One region of the Clostridium sp. 29_15 genome, then DNA from elsewhere that is predicted to be linked to it. Evidence: a T-box and tRNA genes for the amino acid it is inferred to sense, from the RefSeq annotation. Region 1 holds a T-box; the other holds one or more tRNA genes.

Region 1 (7,300 bases):
AACACTTTTTCAAAAAAATTTTTTTAATTAATTTTATACATAAAAAATGATGAATTTAGAATAAAAACATTATTCTAAATTCATCATATTGTCTAAAGATATTTTAATATTTTATTATTCAGAAAGTTGTCCATGTTTTTCATAATTAGTAATTCTACTAATTTTATTTTCTTCATTTACAAAGACAACCTTTGGTTTATGATTCTTTACCTCTTCTGTATCTAAATCACAATAAGCCATTAATATTATTTTATCTCCAACTTGTACACATCTTGCAGCTGCTCCATTTAAACAAATCATTCCTGTTCCTCTTTCACCTGCTATAGTGTATGTCTCAAATCTAGCCCCATTATCTATATCTACAATATGCACCTTTTCATACTCATATATTCCAGCTGCATCTAATAAATCCTTATCAACTGTAATACTTCCCACATAGTTTAATTCAGCTTGTACTACTGTTGCTCTGTGTATCTTACCCTTTAACATATTCACTTTCATTGTTTTTTCTCCCCTTGCTATAATTCATATATGAAATTATCTATTAATCTTGTTTTACCTATAAATACTGCTATTGCAACTAATATAGATTTGCTTATTTCTTTAACTTCTTCTAATGAATTACTGTCTACTATTTCTATATAATCAATTTTAGCTAATTTTTCAGATTTAATATTATTTTCTATAACTTCAATTATATTAACTGCATTTCTTTCCCCACTTTGAATTTTTTCCTTAGCTAACTTTAATGACTTATTTAAAATAGTAGCTGCTTTTCTTTCCTCTAATGATAAATAAGTATTTCTTGAACTTTTAGCTAGGCCATCCTCTTCCCTTATAATAGGACATCCTATTATTTCAATATCAATATTTAAATCTCTAACCATCCTTTTAATTACAGCTAATTGTTGTGCATCCTTTTCTCCAAAATATGCTCTATCTGGAGAAACTATATTAAATAACTTAGTTACAACAGTACATACTCCCCTAAAATGTATAGGCCTGCTTTTACCACATAACCCTTTTGTTAATCCATTCATATCTACAAATGTAGAAAAATCATTAAAATACATTTCCTCATTTTCAGGATGGAATATAAGATCAGCACCAGCCTTTTCACATACTTCACTATCTCTTTTTAAATCCCTTGGATAGCTTGCTAAATCTTCTTTTGGTCCAAATTGCATAGGATTTACAAATATACTTACAACTACTTTATCATTTTCTTCATAAGCCCTTTTTATAAGGCTTTCATGACCTTCATGTAAATATCCCATAGTTGGAACAAAGCCCACTGTTAACCCTTGCTTCTTCCATTCCTTTACTTGGTTTCTTACATCATTTATTTTTCCTACAATTCTCATTTTTTCTTCCCCTTTTAATATAACTTTTCAATTACTTCATCACTTATTTTAAAAGAATGTTCTTCTGCTGGGAAAACTCCATCTTTAACCTCTTCAATATATTTTCTAAATGCTATATTCATTTTTTCACCTAAATTTTCATATTTTTTAACAAACTTAGGTGTAAAATCGCTAAATAATCCTAACATATCTTGATAAACAAGGATTTGACCATCACAATTTACTCCTGCTCCTATTCCTATTGTTGGAATGGATAATTTTTCACTTATTATTGCTGCTAATTTAGCTGGAACACATTCTAATACAACTGCAAAAGCTCCTGCCTTTTCTATTGCTAAAGCTTCCTCAATAAGTTTTTTAGCTGCTTCTTCATCCTTTCCTTGAACTTTAAATCCACCAAATGCATTAACTGATTGTGGCGTTAATCCAATATGCCCCATAACAGGTATTGATGCTTTTACTATTGCTTCTATTTTGTCACAAACTTCAATTCCACCTTCTAATTTAACTGCTTGTGCTCGTCCTTCTTTAATTAGTCTTCCTGCATTAACTACAGCATCATAAACGCATGTCTGATAAGACATAAAAGGCATATCTGCAATCACTAAAGTATTTTTAGCACCTCTAGTTACTGCACTAGTATGATGTATCATATCTTCCATTGTAACTGATAAGGTATCTTCATATCCTAAACAAACCATTCCTAAAGAATCCCCTACTAAAATTCCATTTATCTCTGCTTCATCAATTATTTTTGCTGTTGAATAATCATATGCCGTAAGCATAGAAAGTTTCTCATTTTTTTGTTTAGCTTCTTTAAAAGTAACTACTGTATTTTTCATAATCATTCTCCCAAATATTCTTCTAAATTTTTATAATCCCTATTTAAGTTTTTTACTTTTGCTATTTTTAATATATTTCTTGATAATAATCTATATAATTCCTTATCCTCTTCTCTCAAAACATTTAAATGATTAATAACAGTAACTAAATCACCTCTTTCTACTGGTCCTGTTAAGCTATCAATAACCCCTTTCTCCTTAATGTTCTTTAAATTAAATTCTATTAATGGATAAAGTGCTTTCATAGCTGTTTCTTTTGTAAATCCACAATCTTCAAGATAATTAATTGCATTGTTAATTAACCCTAATATAAGATTGCTAACTGTTACTGATGCAGCATGATAAAGTGATTTATTTTCCTTTGAAATAATCGCTACATCATTTCCTAAACTAGAAAAAAGATGCTTAAAATATTCAATATGTTTATTGTGTCCTTCAATTGTAATAAATGCTTGAGATAAATTTTTGTAAGAATTATATTTGTCTGAAATAGCAAACATTGGGTGAATAGAATAACCATAGGCACCATGATTATTTATATTTGAAAAGATTTCTGAAGAAATAGAGCCACTACAATGACATATCAATTTATCTTTGATTGATAACCTATTAATTTTATTCCAAACTCCTCGTATTTCACTATCAGGTGTTGTAATAAATATAGCATCACTATCTTCAATTAGCATTTCTAAGTTGTCATATTTTTTGGTACCTGTAAAGATTGCAGCTTCTTTAGCTGAATGCTTGCTCTTACTATAGTACCCATTTAAGTCTATATTATTTTCTTTTAGATATTTTCCTAAGGAAAAACCAACCTTTCCTGATCCAATAAATCCAAATTTCATAATTATCACCCCCTAAAAGAGCATGATAGTAATTAGTCTCATTCAAAATTGATATGAGCTATTTCTTTTAATCTTTAAATTTTCAAATATATAAGGTGCGGTTTAATTAAAATACCACCCGTATTAAATCTATCATATTTCTAAAATTTGTCAATATTTATTGTATGATACTTAATTTCTATTTTATTAAATATAAAATCCACTGGTATAACTAACTTTAATTTCTTTTATGCATAAAAAAGGGGGCTGTCGCACTAAAGCTTTTATACACAATATATTGTTTTAAAAAATAAAAATTAAACAATATATTGTAGTATTTATTCTTAATGCTACATCCCTCTTTATATTACTTTTATTATCTTATTACTTCTTTTCCACCCATGTAAGGTCTTAATGCTTCTGGAATATTTATTGATCCATCTTCATTTAAGTTATTTTCTAAAAATGAAATTAACATTCTTGGTGGAGCAACAACTGTGTTATTTAAAGTATGTGCAAAGTACTTTCCTTTTTCTCCATTTACACGAATCTTCAATCTTCTAGCTTGTGCATCACCTAAATTAGAACAACTTCCAACTTCAAAGTATTTCTTTTGTCTTGGAGACCATGCTTCTACATCTATAGATTTAACCTTAAGATCTGCTAAATCTCCTGAACAACATTCTAATGTTCTAACTGGGATATCTAATGAACGGAATAAATCTACTGTATTCTTCCATAACTTATCAAACCATTCTTTACTTTCTTCAGGCTTACAAACAACTATCATTTCTTGTTTTTCGAATTGATGAATTCTATAAACTCCTCTTTCTTCAATTCCATGAGCACCCTTTTCTTTTCTGAAACATGGTGAATAACTAGTTAAAGTTTGAGGAAGATTTTCTTCTTTTATTATAGTATCAATGAACTTACCAATCATAGAATGTTCACTAGTTCCTATTAAATATAAATCTTCACCTTCTATTTTATACATCATTGATTCCATTTCAGCAAAGCTCATAACACCTGTAACAACTTCGCTACGAATCATAAATGGAGGTATACAATATGTAAATCCTCTATCAATCATGAAATCTCTTGCATAAGAAAGTATTCCTGATTGTAATCTAGCAATATCTCCCATTAAATAATAAAATCCATTACCAGCTACTTTTCTAGCACTATCTAAATCTATACCATTTAATTTTTCCATTATTTCTGTGTGATAAGGTATTTCAAATTCTGGAACTACTGGTTCACCAAACTTTTCAACTTCTACATTTTCACTATCATCTTTTCCTATTGGAACACTTGGATCTATGATGTTAGGAAGAACTAACATAATTTTTCTTATTTTTTCTTGAAGTTCAGTTTCTTTAATTTCTAATTCTGCAAGAGCAGTAGCTTGAGCATTAACTTTATTCTTTAGTTCTTCAGCCTCTTCTCTTTTTCCTTGAGCCATTAATGCTCCAATTTGTTTTGAAAGTGTCTTTCTGTTTGATCTTAAAGCATCAGCTTCTTGTTGTGCTTTTCTATTTTCAACATCTAATGCGATTACTTCATCAACTAAAGGAAGCTTTTGATCTTGAAACTTATTTTTAATGTTTTCTTTAACTATCTCTGGATTTTCTCTTACAAATTTTAAATCTAGCATAATATCCTCCATATTTATAATAAATTTTTTAATAAAAAAAGAGCCTTATAATCCCTATAAAGGGACGAAAGACTCCGTGTTACCACCCTAATTGATAATAAGTAACTTATTATCCACTCATATATTTTAACGACAATGCCGTACTGCTCATCACAGTCCCTCCAAGGTGGATTCATAAAATAATCATATTAGTTCTCACCATCCACTAACTCTCTGAAATTACTTATTTTATTACTAGCCTTTTCAACGGTTTAATTTAATATATTATTATCTTTAATATATTATAATAATATATGTTCTGTCAATATATTTCCATATATTGACTTTATTTTGATAAAATATCTTTTGTACAAATTATATCTAAGCCTGTATTCAATATATTTTTACATATTATACTTCCCTTTTTAATAGGAACACTTACATAAAGCCTACTGATGACTTTTGATAACTGTATCCATTTGCTTTTTTCTACTTCTGCACTACTTTTCACTGGAATAACCTTATATCTTTCACTACCTTTTACCCTGACTACTGAAGTGAATATCTCTTTATTATCCATACTTTCCCCTTCTATATATCTTTAAACTCTTTTATTCTACTATATATTATTTTTGAATTTTTTGAATCATCTACTATATCAGTTATCTTTTTATCTAATTCTCTTGCTAATATGCTTATTATCTTTTCATTGCAATATGAACCATGACAATTACCAAAACCTGCACCAGTTCTTCTTTTTACACCTTTTACAGTTCTAGCACCCAAAGGTCTTCTGATACAATCCACAATTTCACCTTCACTTACATTGTTGCAGTTGCATATTATCTTTCCATATCTTCCATCAACCTTAATAGCTTCATTTAATTCTTCTCTATCCATTTGTCTTAATCTATAAAAATCTCTTCTTTTATCAATGAAATTTTTCTTTAATGTACAATTTAAATTATTAGTAAGAGTATCACATATCATCTTTGCTAAAGCTGGTGCTAATGTTATCTTACCATAATGAGTTCCTATTATACTTATATATCCTTTATCTATCTCACTATCATCTACAACTATTGAATCCTTATCATAGCTCTCTCTAAATAAATTATTTATAATACTCTTATTTAAGTCCTTCAGCATTACTCCAACATAGCTTAGATTATCTTCTAAACTAGTTTTTTCACTACTTTTTACACCAATTAAAGAACCTCCATTAATAACTGGTGTAGAAACAACAAAAGTATCCTTATCAAAGGTCTGTGTTACAACATTATTTAATTTATTTTTATATTTATCATCAACTAATATATATGACATATTCTTAAAGCTATCTTCTTCCGCTTCAGAAATCTTTTCTTTGACAACACCTTTTTCATTTATATATATTTCATCTGCAATAGTATTTATAACTACTTTACAAGTGAATTTATTTCTATTGGTAGCTACTCTAAATCCCTTATTTATTTTTTCTATATTTAAAACTTCTTCTTCTAATCTAAAGTTAACACCATTTTCTGATGCTACTTCTGCATAAGCAATAGCCAAATCATATGGTGCTACAATTGCAACATTTTTTGAGTATAGTCCTTTTTTTATATCAGTATTTATATTAGGCTCTATCTTTTTAACTTCATCACCATTAATTAGGCATATATCATCAATACCTCTCTTAACAGCTCTATCATACATTTCTTTTAGCTTAAGTACGCCATTATCATCATTTACTACTCTCAATGCTCCAATTCTTTTAAAAGGAACATTAAATCTACTACATAAATTCTCTAATAAAGTGTTTCCAATATACTCTAGGCCTGACATAACATTATTAGATGTCTCTGATCCATCATAAACTATAGCAGTATTAACAAAAGATATATCATCTGCTATATCATATTCCTTTTCTATTACTGCTATATTTAAATTATATTTGGATAATTCATATGCTGCAGCACAACCTATGATTCCTCCTCCTAATACTAAAACATCATAATCCATATTTTAATTTCCCCTATTCTATAAAATAAATCCCTTTTCACTTAATTCACTCTTTATAAGTTCCATATTTTCTTCTGAATCTGCTGATATGGTATGAAGGTGGACTCCATTAGTTAATGCTGATAGTGGTTTTGCATCTATTTTTTCAAAATAGCCTGTAAATTTATTTAAATCATTAAGATTCTTTATTTTTAATATACCTCTTATTTCTCCATATAAAGGATGTTCAACAATTACATCTTCTATTATTCCACCATACTTTACAATTATCTCTAATTCATTTTCCATTTCATCTTCAGTATGATTTACTGCTATAACTGACTTTACTCTATTATCTAAATTATCATTTATCATATATCCATCAGGCGTTGCTATAATATTTTTACCTGCTGCCCTTAAGATTGCTATATCTTTTACTATTACTTGCCTCGTAACATTAAAATATATTGCTAATTCAGAGCCTTTTATAGCCTTCTTTTCTTTAACTAGATTCCTTATTATTTCCTCTCTTCTTTCGTTAGCTGTCATTGCTCCACCTCAAAACTAGTTCTTATTATCACTTTCTCTTATTATATCTAGCAATTTATTATTACCAGAAAATTTATCATTATGATGAAATTCTATTGCTTCTAA
Region 2 (23,313 bases), on a different contig from region 1:
TATTGTACTTACTTCTTCTAAAAGTATAGCAAATTTGTTATTGTAAATTTCTTCAACTGTAGGTACAGATTTTTTTACTATATTACTCTTAGTTACTTTTTTAATTTGATTTAAGAAACCAAATTCTCTTGGTGAAATTATGCTGTAAGCAGTACCAGTTCTTCCTGCTCTACCAGTTCTACCAATTCTATGAACATAAGATTCAATGTCTTGTGGTAATTCATAGTTAAATACATGAGTTACGCCATCAACGTCTATTCCTCTAGCAGCAACATCTGTTGCAACTAAGAATTTTAATGATCCGTTCTTAAATTTAGCTAAAGTCTTCATTCTTTGAATTTGAGACATATCTCCGTGCATTCCTTCAACCATATATCCTCTGCTTTGCATAGATGAAACTAAATCATCAACACCTTTTTTTGTTTTACAGAAGATGATACCAGCAGATGGATTATCGAAATCTATTAATCTGCATAAAGTTTCAAACCTTTCACTATTATTAACTTCAAAAAAGTTTTGAGTAATTGTTGAGCCAGTCAATTCTTTTCTAGCAATAGCAATATGTACAGAATCTTCTTTTAAATATTTCTTAGTTAATTTTTTGATTTGAGAAGGCATTGTTGCTGAGAATAAAAGAGTTTGTCTTTCTTCAGGAATACTCTTCATTATTTCTTCCATATCATCAATGAATCCCATGTTTAACATTTCATCAGCTTCATCTAATACTAAGAATTCAACTGAATCTAAAGGTAAAGTACCTCTTCTTATATGGTCTAAAACTCTTCCTGGAGTTCCTACAACTATGTTAGCTTTCTTTATGTCTCTTATTTGGTTGTGTATTGGTGCACCACCGTATACAGCAACTACGTTTAATTTTTCATATTTTGCAAGCTTAACTAATTCATCGTGAACTTGTATAGCTAATTCTCTTGTTGGTGCTAAGATAATTGAACTTATTGCCTTTCTATTAGTTATGTTGTTTAGCATTGGAAGTCCAAAAGCAGCTGTTTTTCCAGTACCTGTCTGAGCTTGGCCAATGATATCTTGCCCGTTTAAAGCTACTGGAATAGCTTCGGCTTGGATATCTGATGGAGTAGTAAAGCCTAAATCTGTTATAGCTTTTAATAATCCCTCTTTCAATCCTAAGTCATTAAATGTTAATTTTGTCATATAGTATCCTCTTTCTTTTCAATATATTTTTATTTATAAATTTTAATCTACTAATTAAAATAATTATTCAGCACAACTATTTTTATAACTTATCTTAGTATATAGTAAAACAATAATTTATGCACTAAGTATTTATTGTAAAAATTAAAAAATACTAAAACTTAGTAAATAAAAATGAGTTTATTTGCATAAAAATAAAAAAAATAAGTGTTTATATAGTTGACAAGTAGGAGAAAATAGTTCAAAATATCAAATTGAAAATAGTAATTATGAGACAGTATGAAATTAGTGTATATTGTGTTATTTTATCAATAGAGCAGATGGGCGGCTTAAATACTACCCATTTGCTCTATTTTTTTAAAAGAAAATTGTGAAAGGTGAGAAAAAATGGGAAAAATTTTAGAAGATAAGGTATTTTTAAAAGCAATGCTTACATTGGCAATTCCTATTGCATTACAAAATTTAATAACAACGTCATTAAATCTAGTGGACAACCTCATGATTGGTAAATTAGGAGAAACTCCTATAGCAGCAGTAGGATTAGCAAATCAATATTTCTTTATATTTACTTTATGTATAATGGGTATAAATGCAGGAGCCAATATATTTATGGCTCAGTTTTGGGGTAAGAAAAATGTTAAAGACATAAAGAAGATGTTAGGAATTGATATTACTATTGGATTTATTGCAACAATGATATTTGGTTTGGCAGCCTTTATTTTTCCTCATAAAATAATGGGAATATTATCAAATGATATTGAAGTAATACAGTTAGGTTCACAATATTTAAGGATTGTAGCTATAAGTACAATATTTGTTAACTTAAGTCAATGTCTTTCTTCAGCACTAAGAAGTACAGGACAGCCATCTATACCTATGTATGCTAGTTTAATAGGTGTTTTATGTAATGCAGTATTAAACTGGGTATTTATATTTGGTAATCTTGGAGCACCAAAAATGGGGGTGGCAGGAGCAGCTTTAGCAACGACCATTGCCAGAATAATAGAATTTATATATATTCTTGGTAATGTTTATATAGGTAAGAATATAGTAGCAGCAAAGGTAAGAGAATTATTTGATTTTAGTTTTAAAGATATAAAAGGTTATTTTAAGGTTTCAACTTCTGTAATTTTAAATGAGCTTGTATGGTCGCTAGGTATGACAGCTTATACAGTATCATATTCATTTATTGGCACAAGAGCTGTAGCTACAATGCAAATAGCAAATACGTTAAATAATATGTTTATGGTTATTTGTACAGGCTTAGGTGCAGCAGCAGCCATAATTATAGGAAATAAAATTGGAGCAGAAGAAGAGGAAGTAGCTATAGATTATTCTAAAAGGATTAGTATTCTTGCACCGATTGCAGGGTTTATTTTAGGAATAATAATATGGATAGCAGCACCATTAATAGTGAAACCTTTTGATGTAAGTGCAGAAGCATGTACAGATACTATTAGAGTATTAAGAATAATGGCAATTTTTTCAGCTTTAAGATTCTTTAATACAGTATTGATAATAGGTGTATTTAGAGGTGGCGGAGATACTTTATATACAATGCTAGTACAACTTGGTACAGTTTGGTTTTATGCAGTACCAATAGCCTTTTTTGCAGCTATAGTATTAAAGATGCCAGTGGAAGTTGTATTTTTCCTAATCTGTTCTGAGGAACTTGTTAAAGTATCATTTAGTATTTCTAGATTGAAGTCATGTAAGTGGATTAAAAATGTTATAAACTAAAAAATCTGTATAAGGGAATTTATAATTTTCCTTATACAGATTTTTTTATTGTTCAGGTAGCTTACTAGCTACAATTTCTTGAATTTTTGCTGGTAGCTCTTCTAATTCTTCCTTAGATAAGCCATTAGTTTCAACCATTTTATGTATATAGAAATCTACAGTGCCTTTTTTTATCCATGATCCATTACCATGTTCCATGATCTTGTATGAACCATTAATAGTGATAGGTATTATAGGACACTTTGATTTTGTGGCAAGTTTAAAGCTTCCTGCTTTAAATTCTGCCATCTTAGTACCTTTACTTCTAGTTCCTTCTGGGAAGATAACCATTGAAAATCCCGCTTTTAAGTTTTTTATACCTTTAATAATAGCTTCCCCAGATTTTCTTATGCTTAATCTATCCATAAATACACAATGCATAGCATTCATCCAGCCTGTAACTAGAGGGATTTTTTCTACTTCAATTTTTGATATAAAGCCTATTAAATTAGGAATTGAAGTTAAATATATTGGTATATCAAAGTTTCCTTGATGATTTCCTACAAATAGTACAGTTTTGTCTTTTGGAAGATTTTCTAATCCATGTACATTTACATTTACTCCTGCAACTTTAAGTAATGAATTTGCCCATATACGAGTACATTTATTAGTTAGATTATTGCTTTCTTCCATTCGTCCTTTTTTAGCTAAATATTTAACTCTTAGAAGGAAGGGAATACTTATAATTAAACTTAAGAAAAACCATATAAACCAAATAATCGTTCTTATCATAATAATTCACTCCTATTATATTAGTACATTTTTCAGTATACTATAAATTTATTATGTATTCAAAAGATGTGCGTAGAAAGAGCATAAGCAAAGTTAGGAGTTTTTCATATATTATCAATGAAGATAATTTAATAGAGGGTATGAATTTGAGTGATTTTAATAAAGAAAAATTGAACATTGTCTTTGCTGATGATATAGATAATGATGGAGCAATAATACCTAGAAGATATACTTTAACTCATAGTGATGAAACAGGAGAATTGTTTTTAAGTATAGGAAAATATTATGATTATAGCAAGGTAAGTGAATTAAGAGATGAAGTCTTAGGATGCTGGAGTTGTGATGAGAATAACTTATATTATTTAAGATTGGAAGTGCTTTTAGATACTTGTGGTGATGAAGAAAAAATAGCCATAAGAAATAAAATTTTTAGAAATGAATTACCAATGGTGATTAAAGCAATAATATATGGTGATAGGGAGTTTTTTTTAATTCATAAGGAGTTATATGGAAGTAAGGTAATTATTAAATTTAAATCTAGTAATAAGACTTATAATGCTGTAGAACATTGGGGATATGTAAAAGATTATAAGGTAAAAGAAGCTTATGAATGTAGGTATTATAATGACAAGAATAAGGATATCATGAGTAATACTGTTGAAAAAAAGGCTAGTAGCCAAGAAAATATCAGTATGGAAAAATTCCAACCTATAGATATGGAAGAAAACTTAGTTAGTTATCCAACACCATTTGCACCTAGAATGAAGTATACAATTCCAGTTAATCCACAAATTAATCTACAAAATAGATGTTCAATCATTGAAGGAGCTTTAATGGATATGCTTTTTCCTTATATAGAAAATCAGGTGTTTTTAACTTTTGGTAAAAATACTCCTTTTTGCTTAAGGCAAGGAAGAATTTTAAATGCAAGGGTTATATCTAGCTATGGACCATGTAGGCAGCAATATGAAATAGTAGTGGGAATAAAAGCAGGAAGAGTACCTACACCATATGATAATCTCATAATAACATTTTTAATTAACAATAATAGAGTTACTGTAAAATCATCAAAAAATCCTAGATTTGAATAATAGAAGAAATTGACATAACAAAAAAGTTATAATAAAATAGTTATTGTAGTGGATATGCTCCTATAGTTAAATGGATAGAACAATCCCCTCCTAAGGGATAGATACAGGTTCGATTCCTGTTGGGAGTACCACTTTTTTTATTGAAAATTGATAATGGGTAATTGATAATTATTTATGTAGGAACTTCTTTGGGAAGCTCCTTTTTTAATGATAAAATTCAGCCCTAAAGCTGAATTTTATCATTAATTATTAATTTTTAACTATTTAGCTCTCTTTTCTAGTAAGTCTTTCCCCTTTTCAAGTCCTAAAAGAATAGCTCCACCAATAATGAAATATATAAAGCTAAATGTGCTTAATGTCATAGCTGGTTTAGCTACTTCTAAAGTTGTAGGTCCCATAAATACTGCGTATAGAGAACCTATCATAAGTCCTAAAATTAAATAAATCATTTGTGATCTATGTCTCTTTAACTCAATTTTTATTATTTTAATTGTTGAAACTATACCTGTTATAACTCCAAGTCCAAATATAACTAGTACAGGTACGTATTCAAAATTAAAAGTAAGAAATTCTTTTATTGCATTTATTATTCCTGTATAAAGACCAAAGATTAATAGTAATGTAGAACCTGATATACCAGGAAGAACCATAGCTGATATTGCTATCATTCCAGCCACAAAAACAAAAATCCCAAGTCCTATAGATAATCCGCTTATTGAAAGGTTTAATCCACCTTCAGAGCCAGCGGCAGGGTTAAAATAAGTTATAAGTGCAACAATTGCCACACCAATAATAGTAAAGATTATATTTTTATACTGTCCAACTATTGAATCTTTCTCTTGTTTAATTATCATTGGTATTGCTACAATGATAAGTCCTGTAAATAATGAACTTATGGCATAAATGTGATCATTAAAAATAGATGATAAGAATACTACAGAAAGTCCTAGTCCTATTATCCATCCAAAGCCAAGTTTAATTAAAAATATTAAAGCTTTTTTCTTTTCTTCCCATGGATCTTTAGAAACTAAAGTATTTAGAGAGTTTATGAAATCATCATAAAAACCTAATATGAAAGCTATAGTACCACCTGACACTCCAGGAACACTATCTGCTAAGGACATACAGAAGCCTCTAATAAAATTAAGAATAATCATAATTCACCTCAAATTGTAAAAAATTAAAATAAAAAGGAATAAAGTTCCCTTTAATTAAATATTATAATTGTATTGCCATAAATATAAAAGTTAAAAATTTTTAACAATATAAATAATTGTTAAAGTTTTCTTAAACAGCAATATTGTAAATTTTATGTTTATTTATTATGGTAAAATATACAATGAAAATTTAAGTTATGATATAATTAAATAAAAATTGATTAAAACATAGGAGTGTGATTTGATTTTGGACACCGGTGTTCAGATAACGATACTTATAATTCTACTTTTTCTATCAGCATTTTTCTCAATGTCAGAGACAGCTTTGATGTCTTTAAGCAAGATAAGAGTAAGACATATGGTGGAAGAAGGAGTTAAGGGAGCTAAGTTAGTTGAAAGGCTAATAGAAGACCCCAACAAATTATTAGGAGCAATATTAATAGGAAATAATATAGTAAATATAGGAGCATCATCTTTGGCAACATCAATTGCAGTAGCTAAATGGGGCGAAGGTGGAGTTGGAATAGTTACATTAGGACTAACAGTAATAGTATTAATTTTTGGAGAGATAACACCAAAATCAATAGCAAAGCAAAAGTCTGAAAGTGTATCACTTGCTGTAAGTAAATTTATTAATATAATTGTTAAGCTATTAAAGCCTTTCATTATATTATTTACAGGAGTTTCTTCAATATTTATTAGATTATTAGGTGGAGATCCTAAAGCTAATGAGCCATTTATAACTGAAGAGGAAATTAAAACCATGGTTGGTGTAAGTGAAGAAGAAGGAGTTCTAGAAGATGTTGAAAAAGAAATGATTTTCAATGTTTTTGACTTTGCAGACGCTCAGGTAAAAGATGTTATGGTTCAAAGAGTAGACATAATAGCAGTAGATTTAGAAGCAAGCTATGATGAAGTGCTAGATGTGATTAAAAAAGAGCAATTTTCTAGAATACCAGTATATAATCAAACTATTGATGATATAGTGGGAATATTAAATGTAAAAGACTTAATTATGGCAGAGCAGAATAAAGAAAAGTTTAAGGTTTCTGATTACATGCGAGAACCAAATTATACTTTTGAATTTAAAAAGATTGCTGAATTATTTAAAGAAATGAAGAAAACGAGAAATCATATAGCTGTAGTCTTAGATGAATATGGTGGAACTGTTGGTATTGTCACTATAGAAGATTTAATTGAAGAAGTATTTGGCGATATAGAAGACGAATATGATGATGAAAATAAGGAAATTGAAGTTATCAAAGAAGATGAATATATTGTTGATGGAAGTGCTAAGCTTGATGTTGTCAGTGAACTTATAGGAGTAAATATGGAATCGGAGGAATTTGATTCTGTAGGAGGGTTAATTATTGGGGAATTAGGAAGGTTCCCTGAGCAAGATGAAGAAATAGTTTTAAATAATATTAAGTTTAAAGTAGAAGAAATAGACAAAAATAGAGTTAAAAAAGTAAGGATTTTTACTTGATAAACATTGGGGCTGTTGCATTTTTGCAACGGCCTCAATGTTTATTAAAAATGTAGAATGAAAAATTTAAAATTATGTTTGAAAGACTTTCAGAAATTTTTTTAAAAATATATTTTTAATTCTTAAATTTTACATTTTTAATTTATAAAGGAGGTGTTTTTTTGGATTATATGGAGATAGCCTTAGGTGAGGCTAGAAAGGCACTAAATAAGGGAGAAGTGCCTGTGGGGGCAGTGATTGTAAAAGATAATGAAATAATAGCTGTAGCTCATAATTTAAAGGAAACTAATAAAAATGCTATGGCTCATGCAGAAATGATAGCTATTGATATGGCCAGTAAGGTTATAGGTGATTGGAGGCTTAATGGATGTGAGATGTATGTAACTTTAGAGCCTTGTGCCATGTGTACATCAGCAATTGCTCATGCAAGGATATCAAAGTTATATATAGGAAGTTTTAATAGGGATATGGGTGCTTGTGGTAGTATATTAAACCTTTTAGATTATAAAATGTTTAATACAGAAGTGAATGTTAATTGGAACTATGATGAAGAATGTAGTAAAATATTAACAGAATTCTTTAATAATAAAAGAAAAATAAAATAGGTGGTGAGGAAATGAATCCAGTAGCTTTTGAAATTTTTGGATTACAGATCAGATGGTATGGGATAATTATTGCAGGAGGAGTATTAGCTGCATTTTTATTATCAAGTGTACTAGCAAAGAAAAAGGGAGTGTCATTTGATGATATAGTTGATGCATTCATATGGGCTTTTCCGATAGCAATAGTAGGTGCAAGGGCATATTATGTAGCATTTGAGTTTAAAAACTTTGATTCATTTGCAGATATGATTAATATCAGGACTGGTGGATTAGCTATACATGGTGGTCTTATAGCAGGAATAATTACAGCGTATATAGTATTAAGGATTAAAAAGGTTAATTTTTGGGAATACATAGATGTTGTTATACCGGCAGTTGCATTAGCACAAGGAATAGGAAGATGGGGTAATTTCATGAATCATGAAGCCCATGGTGGTGCTGTTTCATCAGATTTTATAAGTAGATTCCCTGAATTTATACAAAAAGGAATGTTGATAAATGGATCATATTATCATCCGACTTTCTTATATGAATCTGTTTTTGATGTATTAATATGTTTAATATTAATTTACATCCTATTTAAAAAGAAAAAACAGCATGGAATTGTTTTAGGAGCTTATTTGATCCTCTATTCTTCTGCTAGATTCTTTATTGAAGGGCTTAGAACGGATAGTTTAATGTTTATGGGCCTTAGAATAGCCCAAGTTATAAGTATAGTGGGAATAATTTTAGGGGCAATTATAATATTTATATCTATTAAGAAAGCCAAAAGTAATAATATATAATATTTAACTTTTTTTTAACCTCTGGAGGAATAAGTAGATTTTATCTTTAAAATCTACTTATTCCTCTATTTTTTTATAGTTTTAATAATAAAAAAACAAAAAGTAAAAAGAATATTTTACTTTTTAACAGAAAAATTAATAAAAAGTCGCTTTTTGACTAAAATATGGAATATAATAACAAAAATCATTAATAAAATTAATAGTAAAAAATTAAAAAATAAAAATGTAAATAAAATAATTTACTTTTTAAAAGGGTATGGTATACTTAATTTTGCGCTGAAAAAGCAATTTTTAAGTGTGGGAAAGGATGCAGAAAGATGGATTATGGTGAAATTTTATCTTCAGGAAAGAAAATAAAGAGAATAAGAAAAGAACTTGGGCTTAAACAGCATGAAATTACTAAGGGAGAAGTTACCCGTAATTTAATAAGCATTATTGAAAATGACAAGGCAGCTTTAACTGAAAAGGTAGCTAAAGTAATAGCTGATAATATTAATATGGCTTGTAGTGAGCAAAATATAGATTATCATGTAAGTGCCAAATACCTTTTAGAAAGTGAAGAGTATCAGGCTGAAAGAGTTGTGGATAAGTATTTAGAAAACTTGGCTGTGGATAACTTGCAGATAGTAGATGAAATTGAAGAGTTCTTAATTATTTATGACCTTACTGATAAAAAAATAAGTATATATGAAAAGATTGGTGATCTTTATAATGATATAAAGGACTATTATAAAAGTTATACATATTATATAAAGGCTTTTGAAAGCATTAAAAAAGATAAGATTGATGATAGGGCAGCTATTTTAATTTTAAAGTTAATTAATTGTTGCAAAGTTAATGATAAATTCAAGGAAGCTTTAGAATTTTGTAAGCTACCACTAAAAAATGAAACTTTTATTTCTATGGACATAAAGTTAGAGCTTTTATTAAATAAGGCAGAAATACTTATGTTACTTAAGGAATATGATTATTCCTTAGATGAAATTGAAAGCATTGAAGAATTTACTGAAGAATTTACTGAAGAATATTTATTTGATTTAAATATATTGAAGGGACAATGTTACAGAGAAAATAAGTACTATAGGGATGCTTTAGAGGTTTATAGGAGTCTTAAAGTAAAAATTGAAAACTTAGATAAAAATAAGATTCTTTACATAAATATAAAAATAATAGCAATATACATTTTGCTTAGAGATAATAGGAATATTAGAAAGTATATTGATGAATCTCTAATGCTCATAAGTTCTAAGAGAGGATTATATAAGGAAGAGAAGGGAGCAGATATTTTTTCTGGTTTAGCTAAAGGTTTTAAATTTATTAATGAAGATGAGAAGGCTGCAGAGTATTATAATCATGCTATTTATAGTGCAAAAAGAAATAAGCAGTATACAATACTCCTTGATTCACTAGAAAATTTATTTGAAATTTATGAAAAGAAGAAAGATATTGATGAAATAGACAATATAAAGAATGAACTTTTAGAATTAATATCTACTAAGGCTCTAAATAATGAAAATAAAATGATATTTAAAGTCATAGGATTTTATAATGTTATGGATGATAAAGAGAGTATTGAAGGAATTGTTAGCTTTATTTTAAATCATCAATAAATTTCAGAAGAAAAATCAAGAAAATCTTTCTATTGAACAACTAAAAGAATTATGTTAGAATGTAAAAGTATAAAAAGTAAATATAATTTTATAGAGCTTTTTATACTTTATATTTTATCAGTATAAATATTATGGAGAGATGTCCGAGTGGCCGAAGGAGCACGCCTGGAACGCGTGTATAGGGGAAACTCTATCGTGGGTTCAAATCCCACTTTCTCCGCCAATGCCGTGCTAGATGGGGAGTCAGCGGTGCCCTGTAACCTGCAATCCGCTATAGCAGGATTGAATTCCTCACCTAGGCTTTAATCTATATGGTCTGCCCCTTTGCAAGTGATGTTGAGGGTTGGGTCCCATGCGACGTAAGACTGTGAACCTCGTCAGGTCCGGAAGGAAGCAGCGATAAGCAGCCCCTGCGTGTGACATGGATAAATCTTGCCTGAGTCAACTACAAAGGTAACGCATATAGATTTCTGTCAAAGTGAGGTGCACGGTTCTACATATACCTTTCTTTTTGGAAAGAAAGGATTTTTTAATGTTTAGAACTTTTTAGTTATAAGTTTAAAAACTTATAAATTTTGTGTGACTAGCAGCATCATATGTTGTTTATTAAATAGTCAATTAATTTTGGTTACTCTTCAATAGGATTAACAATATAGGACAAAGAACAATAGGACAGAAAAATAGGGAAGCTTCATCTGAACTTATGAAGTCTTCCCTACTTTTCTATCTTTTTTTAAGTTTAAGCTTTTTTTATATAATTAATAAATTTATACTGTAATCCATCTTTAGCGTTAGTTAAGATATGTGAAGAATAATCCACAGCCCAATTTTCTAAATCAATCTGTGGAAAACTTGTATCACCTGAGAAATCTTTTAGTACTTCCGTTAAATATATCTTATCTGCATGTGGTAAAAATTCTTTATAAATTTCTCCACCGCCAATTATAAAAGCTTCCACAGGGGAATTTTTATAATTGTTGATAATTTGGTCAGCGTTGTGGATAACTTCTACATTTTCATTATCCACAGAAAAATTCTTATCTCTAGTCAAAATTATATGCTTTCTATTAGGAAGCACTCCAGGAAGTGATTCAAAAGTTTTTCTACCCATAATTATGGTATTGCCGCTTGTTATTTCTTTAAATCTTTTTAAATCGTCAGAAATATGCCATAAAAGTTTGTTATTTCCGCCAATTATATTATTTTGAGCTTTGGCTACTATAATGGAAATCATTTTTACACCTCCTCTTTATTTTACTATATTCCTAAATCAAATTTTAATTGAGGCTTAACTGGGTCGTAATCTATAAGTTCAAAATCATCAAGAGTGAAATCATAGAAATTAGTCTTGCCTTCTTTAAGTATTAATTTTGGTTGTTTTTCACTAGGTGTTCTAGAAAGAAGCTCTTTAGCTTGATCAATATGTCTGTCATAAATATGTAAGTTATCTACAACATGCATAAATACACCTGGCTTTAAGCCTACATGTCTAGCTACCATCATCAGTAAGGCTACATACTGCATTTTATTTACATGTCCAGCTACAAGATAATCTGACGACCTTTGGTGTAATGTCATATCAAGATATTCGCCTCTGGCAGACCAAACAGTTAGAAATGCACATGGATGAAGCCCGGCAGTTTCTTCGAAGTCAGCATATTGATAAAGATCAATGATGTGTCTCCTTGTGTATGGTTCATTAGTAAGCCCATCTAATAACTTATTCATTAAGTCATATTTTTTTACTGTAGCACCATATCTTTGGCCAATGGTATTTGTGTTATCCACTTCCCAGTCTCGCCACCACATGATATTATGTTTTTCTTCCAAAACAGATAAATCATTGCTTTGATCTTGATATATCCATAATATTTCCTTTATAGCAGATTTTATAGCTATAGGTCTAAGAGTTGTAATAGGAAATTCACCTTTGCTAATATCATATTTTTCTACTATTTGATTAACGTAGATTGTATGAGCAGGTGTTCCATCCTTATAAATAGGTCTGATTTTATGTCCAACAGTACTTGTTCCATTATTTAAAATGTCTTGTATGTTTTCAATAAAAATCTTATCAGCTTTTGATACATAATTTGTTGTCATATGCTCACCTCAAAAATATTAAATTATAAAATTTAAGTATAACATTCTTTTAAAAATTTGAAAATTTCAGTAGTATTTTTTAGTAGAATATTGCCTAAAATTATAGATAATATAGTAAACTGTTTGAGATAAAAGGAATTATTTATTTTCACAAAAACTAGTGTATAATAATAATTAAAGTTTATAAAAAAAGAGAGGTAAGAGATTTGGCATATACTGCTTTATATAGAGAATGGAGACCAAGTACATTTTATGATGTAGTAGGTCAGGAACATATAACAACTACATTAAAAAATCAAATACTTAATAATAGAATAGCCCATGCTTATCTTTTCTGTGGAACGAGAGGTACTGGTAAAACATCTACAGCAAAAGTTTTTGCTAAAGCATTAAACTGTTTGAATTTGCAAGATGGAGAGCCATGCAATGAATGTGAAATGTGTAAAAAGATAAATAACGGACTTGCTATTGATGTAACAGAGCTAGATGCTGCTTCAAACAATGGTATAGATAAAATCAGAGATATTATTGATGATGTTAAATATCCTCCGCAAGAAGCACGCTTCAAGGTATATATAATGGATGAAGTTCATATGCTTTCAGTAGGAGCTGTAAATGCATTTTTAAAAACTTTAGAGGAGCCACCTGCAAATGTAATATTTATTTTAGCTACAACAGATCCTCAAAAGTTACCTATTACCATTCTTTCAAGATGTCAGAGGTTTGATTTTAAGAGAATTAATAAAAATGATATAACTGCAAGACTTAGAAAGATAGTTACTGAAAAGGGAGTTATGGCCGATGATAAGAGTTTAAATCTTATTGCTAGAGTTTCAGATGGAGCTATGAGAGATTCTTTAAGTATATTAGATCAAGCAATATCTATGGGGAACGGAGCTGTAGAGTATTCATCTGTTGTTTCTATGTTAGGACTTGTAACTAATGAATATCTTTTTACTTTAACTAATAATGTTATAGAAAGAAATATTGAAAAATGTATTTCAACTATTGAAGAAATAATTACTTCAGGTAAGGATGCTTATTTATTTATTAAGGACCTTATTGAACACTATAGAAATCTTTTAATGGCAAAAGTAACTAATAATGCAGAAGAAGTTCTTGATATGTCAGAAGAGAATATTGCTCTTATTAAGGAGCAGTCAGCAAGACTAAGAGCAGAAGAAATAATGAGATGTATACGAATATTACAAGAAGCAGAAGGTAATGCTAAGGTTAGTAAGCAGGCTAGGCTTTATTTAGAACTTTCCATAATAAAAATGTGCAAAATTGAGTATGATACGTCAAGTGAAGTTATTTTAACTAGGCTTAATAGATTAGAAGAAAATTTAAAGAACGGAAATATAGCTGTAGCTGTTAAGGAAGGAGTTATGGCTGAAGCTACTAGTATGAAAAAAGCAGCAACACGTGCAAGTAAAGCTACTAAATCTGTAAATACAGAATCATCTGCCATTGGAAATGCTAGTTCTAGGTTGACTATCAATGAAGTGCAAAGAGCTTGGAAGGATGTATTAGAAAGGTTCAAAGCTAAAAGAGCAATGATTATTTATGCATCTATATTAATGGGAAGGCCCATTTCATGCAGTAATGGTATTATAACAGTTGAATTTGATGAAGATTATAAGCTTAGTGCAGATAGATTAAATAAGGCAGAAAATAAAGTAGTAGTAAATGAAGTATTTTCTGAAGTATTTCAAGAAAAATTAAATGTACAGTTTGTATCTAAAGAAAAAAACAGCAATGAGCAAAATGCAGAAGATGTTTTGATGAATGCCTTTGGTGAAGGATTAGTAGATATACTTGATGAATAATGGTAAAAAAATAAGATAAATACTTTATTCTAGTAAAAACTATAAAAATACTTTATAATATGAATAGACTTTTTATTTAAGAGGAGGATTTTTTATGGCAAGAGGAGGATTTCCAGGCGGCTTCGGCGGAGGAAACATGAATAACTTAATGAAGCAAGCACAAAAGCTTCAAAAGGAAATGGAAGAAATGCAAAAAAACTTAGAAAACAGCGAATATGAAGCTTCAGTAGGTGGCGGAGCTGTTGTCGTAAAAGTTAGCGGTAAAAAAGAAGTAACATCAATTAAAATAAAAGAAGAAGTTGTAGATTCAGATGATGTTGAAATGTTAGAAGATTTAGTTCTTAGTGCTGTAAATGAAGCATTAAAGAAAGCGGAAGAAGCTAGTTCAAATCAAATGGGAAAATTAACAGGCGGATTAAACATACCTGGATTATTTTAAATTTATTAAAGGGCATGCAAGGAGACTTGCGTGCCTTAAAAATTATGAATGGAAGGATGAATTAAATGGATTTTTATCCAGTTGCTATAGAAAAGCTAATTGAAGAATTTGCAAAATTGCCTAGTATAGGAAAAAAGACAGCTCAAAGATTGACATTACATATATTAAATCTTCCAGAAGATGAAGTGAAGGAATTTGCCACAGCTTTAGTTAGGGCTAGAGGTACAATAAAATACTGTTCTATATGTGGAAACTTTACTGAAACGGATCCTTGTCCAATATGTAGCAATCCAAGTAGAGATAAGAGCGTAATATGTGTTGTGGAACAACCTAAAGATATTATGACTATGGAAAAAGTTAAAGAATTTAATGGAACATATCATGTACTGCACGGTAATCTTTCTCCAATGCAGGGAAGAGGGCCTCAAGATATAAAGATAAGAGAACTTGTGGCAAGGATGAATGCTGATGTAAAAGAAGTTATTATTGCTACAAATCCTAATGTTGAAGGAGAAGCTACAGCAATGTATATTTCTAGAATACTTAGACCTCTTGAAGTTAAGGTAACGAGAATTGCTTCAGGGCTTCCTGTTGGAGGAGATTTAGAGTATGCTGATGAAGTTACTTTATCTAAAGCATTAGAAGGAAGAAAAGAAATATAAAATGAAGACTTTCTGAATAAAATTTAAATATATGGAAATAAATAGAATAAATATTTTTAATTTCTATTTAAATTTTAGGAGGGAGTTATGAATAAGGGCAAAATTTTAAATTTTATACTGGCAAGGTATGAATATGAGGATACTTTAGATGATGAGCTTTTAGAGTCTATTAGGGAAACAATAGAAGAAATGCAAATAGCCCAATGTATGTTCAATTATGTAAATGACCCTAAATTAATTGAAGCTGCCATATATAGAGAAGATGCAGCAAAGAAAAAATTTGAATATCTTTTATCGCTAGCTAAAGAGAAGCAAATGAATAAAAAGATAGATATGTAATGAATTTTTTTAAATTATGTAGCATAATAATAAGTACTATATAGGGGGAGAAAGAGGGGAAAGTTAAATGATAAGTTTAGATATGATGGTATATGCATTAATTGGATTGGCATTATTGTTCTTAATAATAAAATTACTTAAATGGCCATTAAAGATATTAATTAATGGTATTTTAGGAATTATATTATTATATATATCAAATATAGTGGGAAGTTATATAGGGTTTGTGCTACCTATTAATGCAATATCAGCACTTGTAGCAGGTTTTTTAGGCATACCAGGAATAATATTTTTAATATTATTTCAATTTTTTGTATAATTTAATGATTGTTAAAAAAACAGGAAGGGAGCCTTTTTAGGTTCCCTTATAAGTTAAAACAGATATGAATTAAAGAAATAAGTTGTTAATGAATGAAAACTCTATATATTAAGTAATTTATGCACAAGGTAAAAAAGTGATACAAAAAATTTAGGTGTAAGCACTACATCCGCTTACACCTGTTTAATATGTGGATAATTTAACTTAAAAGCAAAGAAATTATCTACAATAATAACTTGCCCATTATTTATAAAAATATGCACAATTAATGTTATAATTTAAGAAGAAAAGTAAGTTAATATATAATTGTAGGATATTATGTAATATGAGGTGATAAAGATGCCAGCAGGCAATGGAGTAAATTGTTTATACTGCCCAGAAAGAGAAGTAGGTAGATGTGAAGGTAATGATACAGGATGTTTATGTTTTAAATGTCCAAGACATTTAGGACAATGCAGATGTGTGAAGTATTGTAGGGAAACAGAGTCAGTTTTAATTTTTGATGAGAGATAACAAAATATTTTTAATGTTTTAAAGGGTTCAGAAGATAATCTGAATCTTTTTTGTTTGCAGAAGAGAATATATTATTTTTTTATTAATATCATAAATATAACTTTATGAATAATATAACAAGATAAGAGTAAATAAATATAAAGTATAGCACTAATACTAAAATTAATATAATAGTAACAGGCTATAGCAGTAAATAAGAATATAATGGGGGAATTTCATGCATAAGAAATTATTTATTCCTGGGCCAGTGGAGGTTAGACAAGAGGTTTTAGAAAAGATGTCAACACCTATGATTGGGCACAGAAGCAAAGAAGCATCAGAATTACAGAGACACATAAGTGATAATTTAAGAAAGTTATTTTATACACAAAGTGATATATTACTTTCTACATCATCAGGTAGTGGTCTTATGGAAGGGGCAATAAGATCATGTACAGCAAAGAGAGCAGCAGTATTTTCTGTGGGGGCATTTGGTAAACGGTGGTATAAGATGGCCATAAGTAATAATGTTCCTGCAGATATCTTTGAATTTGAAATGGGGAAGGCAGTAAAGGTAGACAAGGTTAAAGAGGTTTTAAATACAGGAAAGTATGATTTAGTAGCAGTAACTCATAATGAAACATCAACAGGAATAATGAATCCTATCAAAGAAATAGGTGAAGTTATAAAAAATTATCCAGAGGTAGTTTTTATTGTAGACACAGTAAGTTCTGCTGGTGGTACAAAAATAGAAGTTGATAATTGTGGAATAGATGTATGTTTGACATCATCACAAAAGGCTTTAGGTCTTCCACCGGGATTATCAGTATGTACTTTTTCAGAAAAAGCAAAAAATAGGGCTGAAAATGTTAAAAATAGGGGCTTTTATTTAGATTTGCTTGCTTTATATAAATATTTAAAGAAGAAAAATTATCAATATCCTTCAACACCATCTTTATCACATATGTTTGCCCTTGATTATCAGCTTAATTATATATTAAATGTTGAAGGATTAGAAAATAGATTTAAAAGGCATATAGAAATGGCTGATATAGTTAGGAATTGGGGCAGAAAGTATTTTGAACTATTTCCTGAAGAGGGTTATTTGTCTAATACATTAACTACTATTAAGAATACTAGAGGAATAAGCGTATCAGATCTTAATAAAGAATTAGCAAAACGAGGTTTTCAAATTTCTAATGGATATGGAGATTTAAAAGAAAAGACATTTAGAATAGCTCATATGGCAGATATCACTGTAGATGAAGTGAAGGAGCTCTTAGATAATATCAATGACATCCTAGATTTAAAATAATTTATTATTCATAATTAATATATTGGGGGGATTTTACCTTGAAGGTATTGGCCAATGATGGTCTTGAAATAAGTGCAATAAATGAAATAAAGAAAAATGGTATATATATAGAAACAAACCATCTTGATAAAGAGGAATTGATTGAGAATATAAAGAATTATGATGTGCTAGTAGTAAGATCTAACACTAAGGTTACCAGTGATGTTTTAGAGGCAGGAGCAAAAGGAAATTTAAAATTAGTGATTAGGGCAGGAGTAGGAATTGATAATATAGATTTAGATTATGCTAAAAAAGTAGGAATTAAAGTTAGTAATACTCCTGATGCTAGTTCAGATTCAGTGGCAGAATTAGCTTTAGGGCATATGTTTTCTGTTGCTAGGTATATAGCAGTAGCAAATTATACAATGAGAAATGGACAGTGGAATAAGAAGCAGTACAAAGGTAGTGAAATAGCTGGTAAGATTCTTGGAATAATAGGTATGGGGCGCATAGGGAAAGCTTTGGCAGGAAAAGCAGAAGCTTTAGGTATGAAGATAATATATGCAGATGTTTTAGGAAAGCAAGATAATCTAGCTTATGAATTTATGGATTTAGATAATCTTTTAAAGGTTAGCGATTATGTATCATTACATGTTCCATATGATAAGGATAAAGGAGCTTTAATAAGCAGTAGAGAAATATCAATGATGAAGGAGGGTGCAGTTATAATTAATTGTGCTAGAGGAAAGGTGGTAGATGAAGAGGCGTTATTAGAGGGATTGAATTCAGGAAAATTAGCAGGAGCAGGGATAGATGTATTTGAACAGGAGCCTAGTAAAAATACAGAATTAATTAATCATGAACGTGTAAGCGTAACACCTCATATAGGAGCTTCTACCAAAGAGGCTCAAGAAAGAATTGGAAAAGAAGTAGCAGCTATAGTAATTAATTTTAATAAGTAATTTTTAACATAAGGGAGGTATTAAATGTGGCAATTATTAGACCTTTCAAAGCATACAGACCAGTTAAAGAATATGTAAAAGATATTGCAGCTTTGCCTTATGATGTTATGAGTAGCAAGGAAGCCAGAGAGATTGTAAAGAATAATAAATATTCCTTTCTCCGTGTTGATAGGGCAGAAGTAAATCTAGCTGAAAGTGTAGGTGAATATGATAAAGTTGTATATGATACAGCTAATCAAGTGTTAGAAAATATGATAGAAAAGGGGCTATATATACAAGAAAAAACACCTGCTATTTATATTTATCAGCAAATAATGGATGGAAGAGGGCAAAAAGGAATAGTGTGTTGTACATCAGTTGATGATTATATTAACAATATTATCAAAAAGCATGAAAGGACAAGATTACTTAAAGAAATAGATAGAGTTAATCATGTAGATATATGTAATGCTAATACAGGGCCTATATTCCTTACTTATAGGAATAATGATGAAATATCATCAATAGTAGAAGAGTGGAGTAAGAAGGTGCCTGTTTATGATTTTATATCAGAAGATGGTAATGGACATAGGGTGTGGATAATAGATGATAATATAATAATAGAAAAATTAGTTAAATTATTTAAGAGTATAAAATACTTATATATTGCCGATGGGCATCATAGATCAGCTTCAGCTGTAAAAGTTGCTTTAAATAGAAGAAAGCAATTAGGTAAGTATACAGGAGATGAAGAATTTAATTATTTTTTATCTATAATATATCCTGATACAGAGCTTAAAGTGTTTGATTATAATAGGACAGTTAAGGATTTAAATGGGCTTAGTGAAGAAGAGTTTTTTAGCAAGGTTAAAGAATCGTTTTATCTGTCTAAATCAGAAGGTAATAAGCCAGTAACTCCGAAGAATAAACATGAATTTGGTATGTATATGAATAAGCAATGGTTTATTTTAAGAGCAAAGGATGGCTCTTTTGATGAAAATAATTCTATAGATAGTTTAGACGTATCAATACTTCAAAATAATCTCTTGAATCCTATACTAGGAATAAGTGACCCAACAAAATCAGAGAGAATAGAGTTTATTGGAGGCATAAGAGGTCTTAAGGAGTTAGAAAATAGGGCAGATACTGATATGAAAGTGAGTTTTTCTATGTATGCAACCACTATAGATGATATTATGAATGTTGCAGATAATGGTAAAACAATGCCACCTAAGTCTACTTGGTTTGAACCTAAGCCAAGAAGTGGTATATTCATTCATAAATTTTAGTAATAAATAAAAGGAACGGTAATAATAAACAACTGTTCCTTTTATATTTATATTATAGGCTTGTAACCATTTCTTTTAATATAGCAGTTGAATGTTTAACAGCTATAGGTGTGAATTTTTCAAAGTCCATATGTGCTCCGTTATTTGCATTGTCAGATATTGATCTGATTACAACGAAAGGAATAGAGTTTAAGTAACATACATGGGCAATACTTGCACCCTCCATTTCACATGATAAAGCACCAAATTCTTTTTCTAACCATTGGATTTTTTCAAGAGAAGCAACAAACATATCTCCAGAAACAATTCTTCCTGAGAAGGTATTGAAATCTCCAGCTTTATCACAAGCAGATTTAGCTACTTCTATTAAGCGTTCATCACATTTAAAATCAAATGTATCTAATCTTGGAATTTGTCCCATAGGATCACCAAAGGCAGTAGTATCCATATCATATTGGACTAAATTAGTAGCAATTACTACATCACCAGGATATATTTCTTTACCAATACCTCCAGCAACACCTACATTAATTATATGTGTTACTTCGTATTCACTAATAAGAAGCTGAGTACATATAGCAGCATTAACCTTACCTATTCCACATACAACAGCAACTACGTCTTTACCCCATAATTTTCCTCTATGGAATGTCATTTTAGCTTTTACTGTAGTATCTTCTAATTCCATGTCAGTTAATAATATTTCTAATTCTTCTGACATAGCACCAATTATTCCTAATATCATCTTTACCTCCAAAATAATTATTTTAATTCAACATATATTATATACATAGAGGAAATCATTTAATAGTGTATAAATAATAAAAAATAAAATAGCGAATTCCGATAGGAGTTACTTGAGAAAAATGCTTCAATAGTCTAATATTATTAATAAGCAAATAAACGTACATAAAAAGGAGAGAAGGAAGATGGCATTATATCCATTTTGTAGAACAGAACTATTAGTAGGAGAAGATGGTATTGAAAAGCTTAAAAATTCAAAAGTTATAGTTTTTGGTATAGGTGGAGTAGGAAGTTTTGCTGTAGAAGCATTAACAAGAGCTGGAGTTGGGAATTTAGTATTAGTAGATAATGATACTGTATGTATATCTAACTTAAATAGACAAATACATGCCACTACAAAAACTGTAGATATGGTTAAAGTTGAAGCTATGAAGGAAAGAATTAAATTAATCAATCCTGAATGTAAAGTTGAAGCAAAACAAGTATTTGTTACAGCTGAAAATATTCCAGATTTAATAACAGATGATATAGATTATGTTGTAGATGCAATAGATACTGTAACATCAAAACTTGCCTTAGCTGAATATTGCTATAAAAATGAAATAAAGATAATGAGTTCAATGGGAACTGGAAACAAACTTGATCCAACTATGTTTCAAGTATCAGATGTATATAAGACAAAAGTATGTCCTTTAGCTAAAGTTATGAGATATGAATTGAAGAAGAGGGGCGTAAAGAAGTTAAAAGTTGTATATTCTGAAGAAATGCCAATGACTCCTGATAAGGGAAGGGCTGTACCTTCAGGTAAGAGACAAACTCCAGGAAGTATTTCCTTTGTTCCTCCTGTTGCAGGAATGATAATAGGTGGAGAAGTAATTAAAGATTTAATTGGTATAAATAAATAATAAAAAAGGCTTTCTTAAGTGTAAGAGGGCCTTTTTATGTTTATATTGAAGGATTTTGCAAATATTAAATAAGTATAGATAATACTGATGAATCTTTAGTTGAGTTTTATATAGAATTATTTGTATAATAAAAATAGTGAAAATAAATTAGGAGAATATAAGATGGGGAGTCAGAAAGAAGTCAATATTGAACCAATTAAAGGTACTTTGAATGATTATGTTATTAAAGATAAAGATAAAATAGTAGTGGGAAGATTTACTATAGCAGAACTGGATAAAGAAAATAAAAGAAGCACTATAAGGTTTAAATTTTATAGGGAAAATAATTATGAATTATTAAAAGTTTCAATAGATATGATTTTAAAGACTATCTTCAAAGACAGAAATATAAATAAGATTAACTTTTTAGTTAGTGAAACTAGTGATATAAGTGGATTTTTAGATTTAGGCTTTACTTTGGAGTCAATACTTTCAGAAAATCTTATGGTAAATGGAGCTATTGTAGATGAATTAGGCTTAGGCATTACAAGAAATGAATACATAAGTTCAATAAAAAATAATATAGTCTATATTAAGGGCAATAGAGTAATTGTTAGAAATTTTACACCTGCTGATGCAGAAGAGCTTACAGATTACTATATTAAAAATAAAGAACATTTAAGGGAATTTGAACCAGCTAGAGATAGTAGTTTTTATGAAGCAACGGTACAAAGGAAGATATTAATAGAAAGTTATAAGCAGTTAATGGTTGGAACAGGAATGGATTTAGGAATTTATTTAAATTATAAGCTTATTGGTAAGATAAAGGTTTCTAGTATAGTTCATGGGGTATTTAAAAGTGCAATTATAGGATATTCAATAGATAAAGAACACCAAGGAAGAGGTTATATGAAAGAAGCTGTACTGCTTGTAGAGAAATATTGCAAACAGTATTTAGACTTACATAGATTAGAAGCATCGGTGCTTGTAGATAATAATAAATCAAAAAGAGTGCTTTTGAAAAGTGGGTTTGAAGAAATAGGAGTTAATAAAAAATATCTTTATATAAATGGAAAGTGGAGAGACCATATTACATTTTATAAAATATTAGAATAAAAAAAGGAGCTGTGCACTAATTATTTAGTGCGACAGCCCATTTTTTTATTCTTAAACTTCAAAGTTAACTACAGTAGTTTCACCAGCAACAGCTGAACCAGTTGTAACAGGAGTTATTGATTTAGCAGCATCAACATTAGTTATTAAAACTGGAGTTGCTAAAGATAATCCTTTGCTTAATATGAAGTCTCTGTCTATTTTTATTATAGGTGTACCAGCTTTAACTGTTTTTCCAGCTTCAACTAATTGTTGGAAACCTTCACCATTTAAAGAAACTGTATCAACACCGATATGAACTAATAATTCAAGGCCGTTTGATAATTTTAAAGCAAAAGCATGTTTAGTTTGGAAAACTAATGTTAATTCTCCATCAGCAGGAGCAACAACAGTGTCACCTTTTATCATGATCGCAGCTCCGTCTCCAGCCATTTTTTCAGCGAAAACTGGGTC

Evidence for each region. The T-box of region 1 lies ahead of serS (serine--tRNA ligase). A T-box ahead of a tRNA ligase gene usually reads a tRNA of that ligase, here a tRNA-Ser.
Region 2: it has a tRNA-Ser gene. The T-box ahead of serS (serine--tRNA ligase) is inferred to sense a tRNA for this amino acid. The anticodon was not compared.

What each region holds. Positions count from the first base shown of each region.
Region 1 covers NZ_MNRT01000002.1:620-7,919, reverse strand. Annotated here, with positions in the region: gene panD (aspartate 1-decarboxylase) at 115-501, opposite strand; gene panC (pantoate--beta-alanine ligase) at 519-1,364, opposite strand; gene panB (3-methyl-2-oxobutanoate hydroxymethyltransferase) at 1,379-2,206, opposite strand; gene BHW04_RS00220 (Rossmann-like and DUF2520 domain-containing protein) at 2,209-3,051, opposite strand; gene serS (serine--tRNA ligase) at 3,407-4,684, opposite strand; T-box leader at 4,742-4,940, opposite strand; gene BHW04_RS00210 (DUF1667 domain-containing protein) at 5,010-5,243, opposite strand; gene BHW04_RS00205 (NAD(P)/FAD-dependent oxidoreductase) at 5,255-6,667, opposite strand; gene BHW04_RS00200 (transcription repressor NadR) at 6,686-7,195, opposite strand; gene BHW04_RS00195 (HDIG domain-containing metalloprotein) at 7,211-7,300, opposite strand, start outside.
Region 2 covers NZ_MNRT01000025.1:737-24,049, reverse strand. Annotated here, with positions in the region: gene BHW04_RS05430 (DEAD/DEAH box helicase) at 1-1,170, opposite strand, end outside; gene BHW04_RS05425 (MATE family efflux transporter) at 1,558-2,910, shown strand; gene BHW04_RS05420 (lysophospholipid acyltransferase family protein) at 2,956-3,681, opposite strand; gene BHW04_RS05415 (staygreen family protein) at 3,828-4,772, shown strand; tRNA gene BHW04_RS05410 (tRNA-Arg) at 4,829-4,903, shown strand; gene BHW04_RS05405 (DUF368 domain-containing protein) at 5,033-5,929, opposite strand; gene BHW04_RS05400 (HlyC/CorC family transporter) at 6,177-7,415, shown strand; gene BHW04_RS05395 (nucleoside deaminase) at 7,577-8,020, shown strand; gene lgt (prolipoprotein diacylglyceryl transferase) at 8,032-8,802, shown strand; gene BHW04_RS05385 (helix-turn-helix domain-containing protein) at 9,120-10,412, shown strand; tRNA gene BHW04_RS05380 (tRNA-Ser) at 10,546-10,635, shown strand; RNA gene ffs (signal recognition particle sRNA large type) at 10,639-10,903, shown strand; gene BHW04_RS05370 (dihydrofolate reductase) at 11,152-11,646, opposite strand; gene BHW04_RS05365 (thymidylate synthase) at 11,670-12,515, opposite strand; gene dnaX (DNA polymerase III subunit gamma/tau) at 12,722-14,344, shown strand; gene BHW04_RS05355 (YbaB/EbfC family nucleoid-associated protein) at 14,439-14,783, shown strand; gene recR (recombination mediator RecR) at 14,849-15,445, shown strand; gene BHW04_RS05345 (DUF2508 family protein) at 15,533-15,784, shown strand; gene BHW04_RS05340 (pro-sigmaK processing inhibitor BofA family protein) at 15,855-16,103, shown strand; gene BHW04_RS05335 (hypothetical protein) at 16,443-16,616, shown strand; gene BHW04_RS05330 (pyridoxal-phosphate-dependent aminotransferase family protein) at 16,834-17,910, shown strand; gene BHW04_RS05325 (D-2-hydroxyacid dehydrogenase) at 17,949-18,851, shown strand; gene BHW04_RS05320 (DUF1015 domain-containing protein) at 18,878-20,119, shown strand; gene BHW04_RS05315 (5'-methylthioadenosine/adenosylhomocysteine nucleosidase) at 20,172-20,864, opposite strand; gene BHW04_RS05310 (tRNA threonylcarbamoyladenosine dehydratase) at 21,049-21,768, shown strand; gene BHW04_RS05305 (GNAT family N-acetyltransferase) at 21,931-22,863, shown strand; gene BHW04_RS05300 (PTS sugar transporter subunit IIA) at 22,915-23,313, opposite strand, start outside.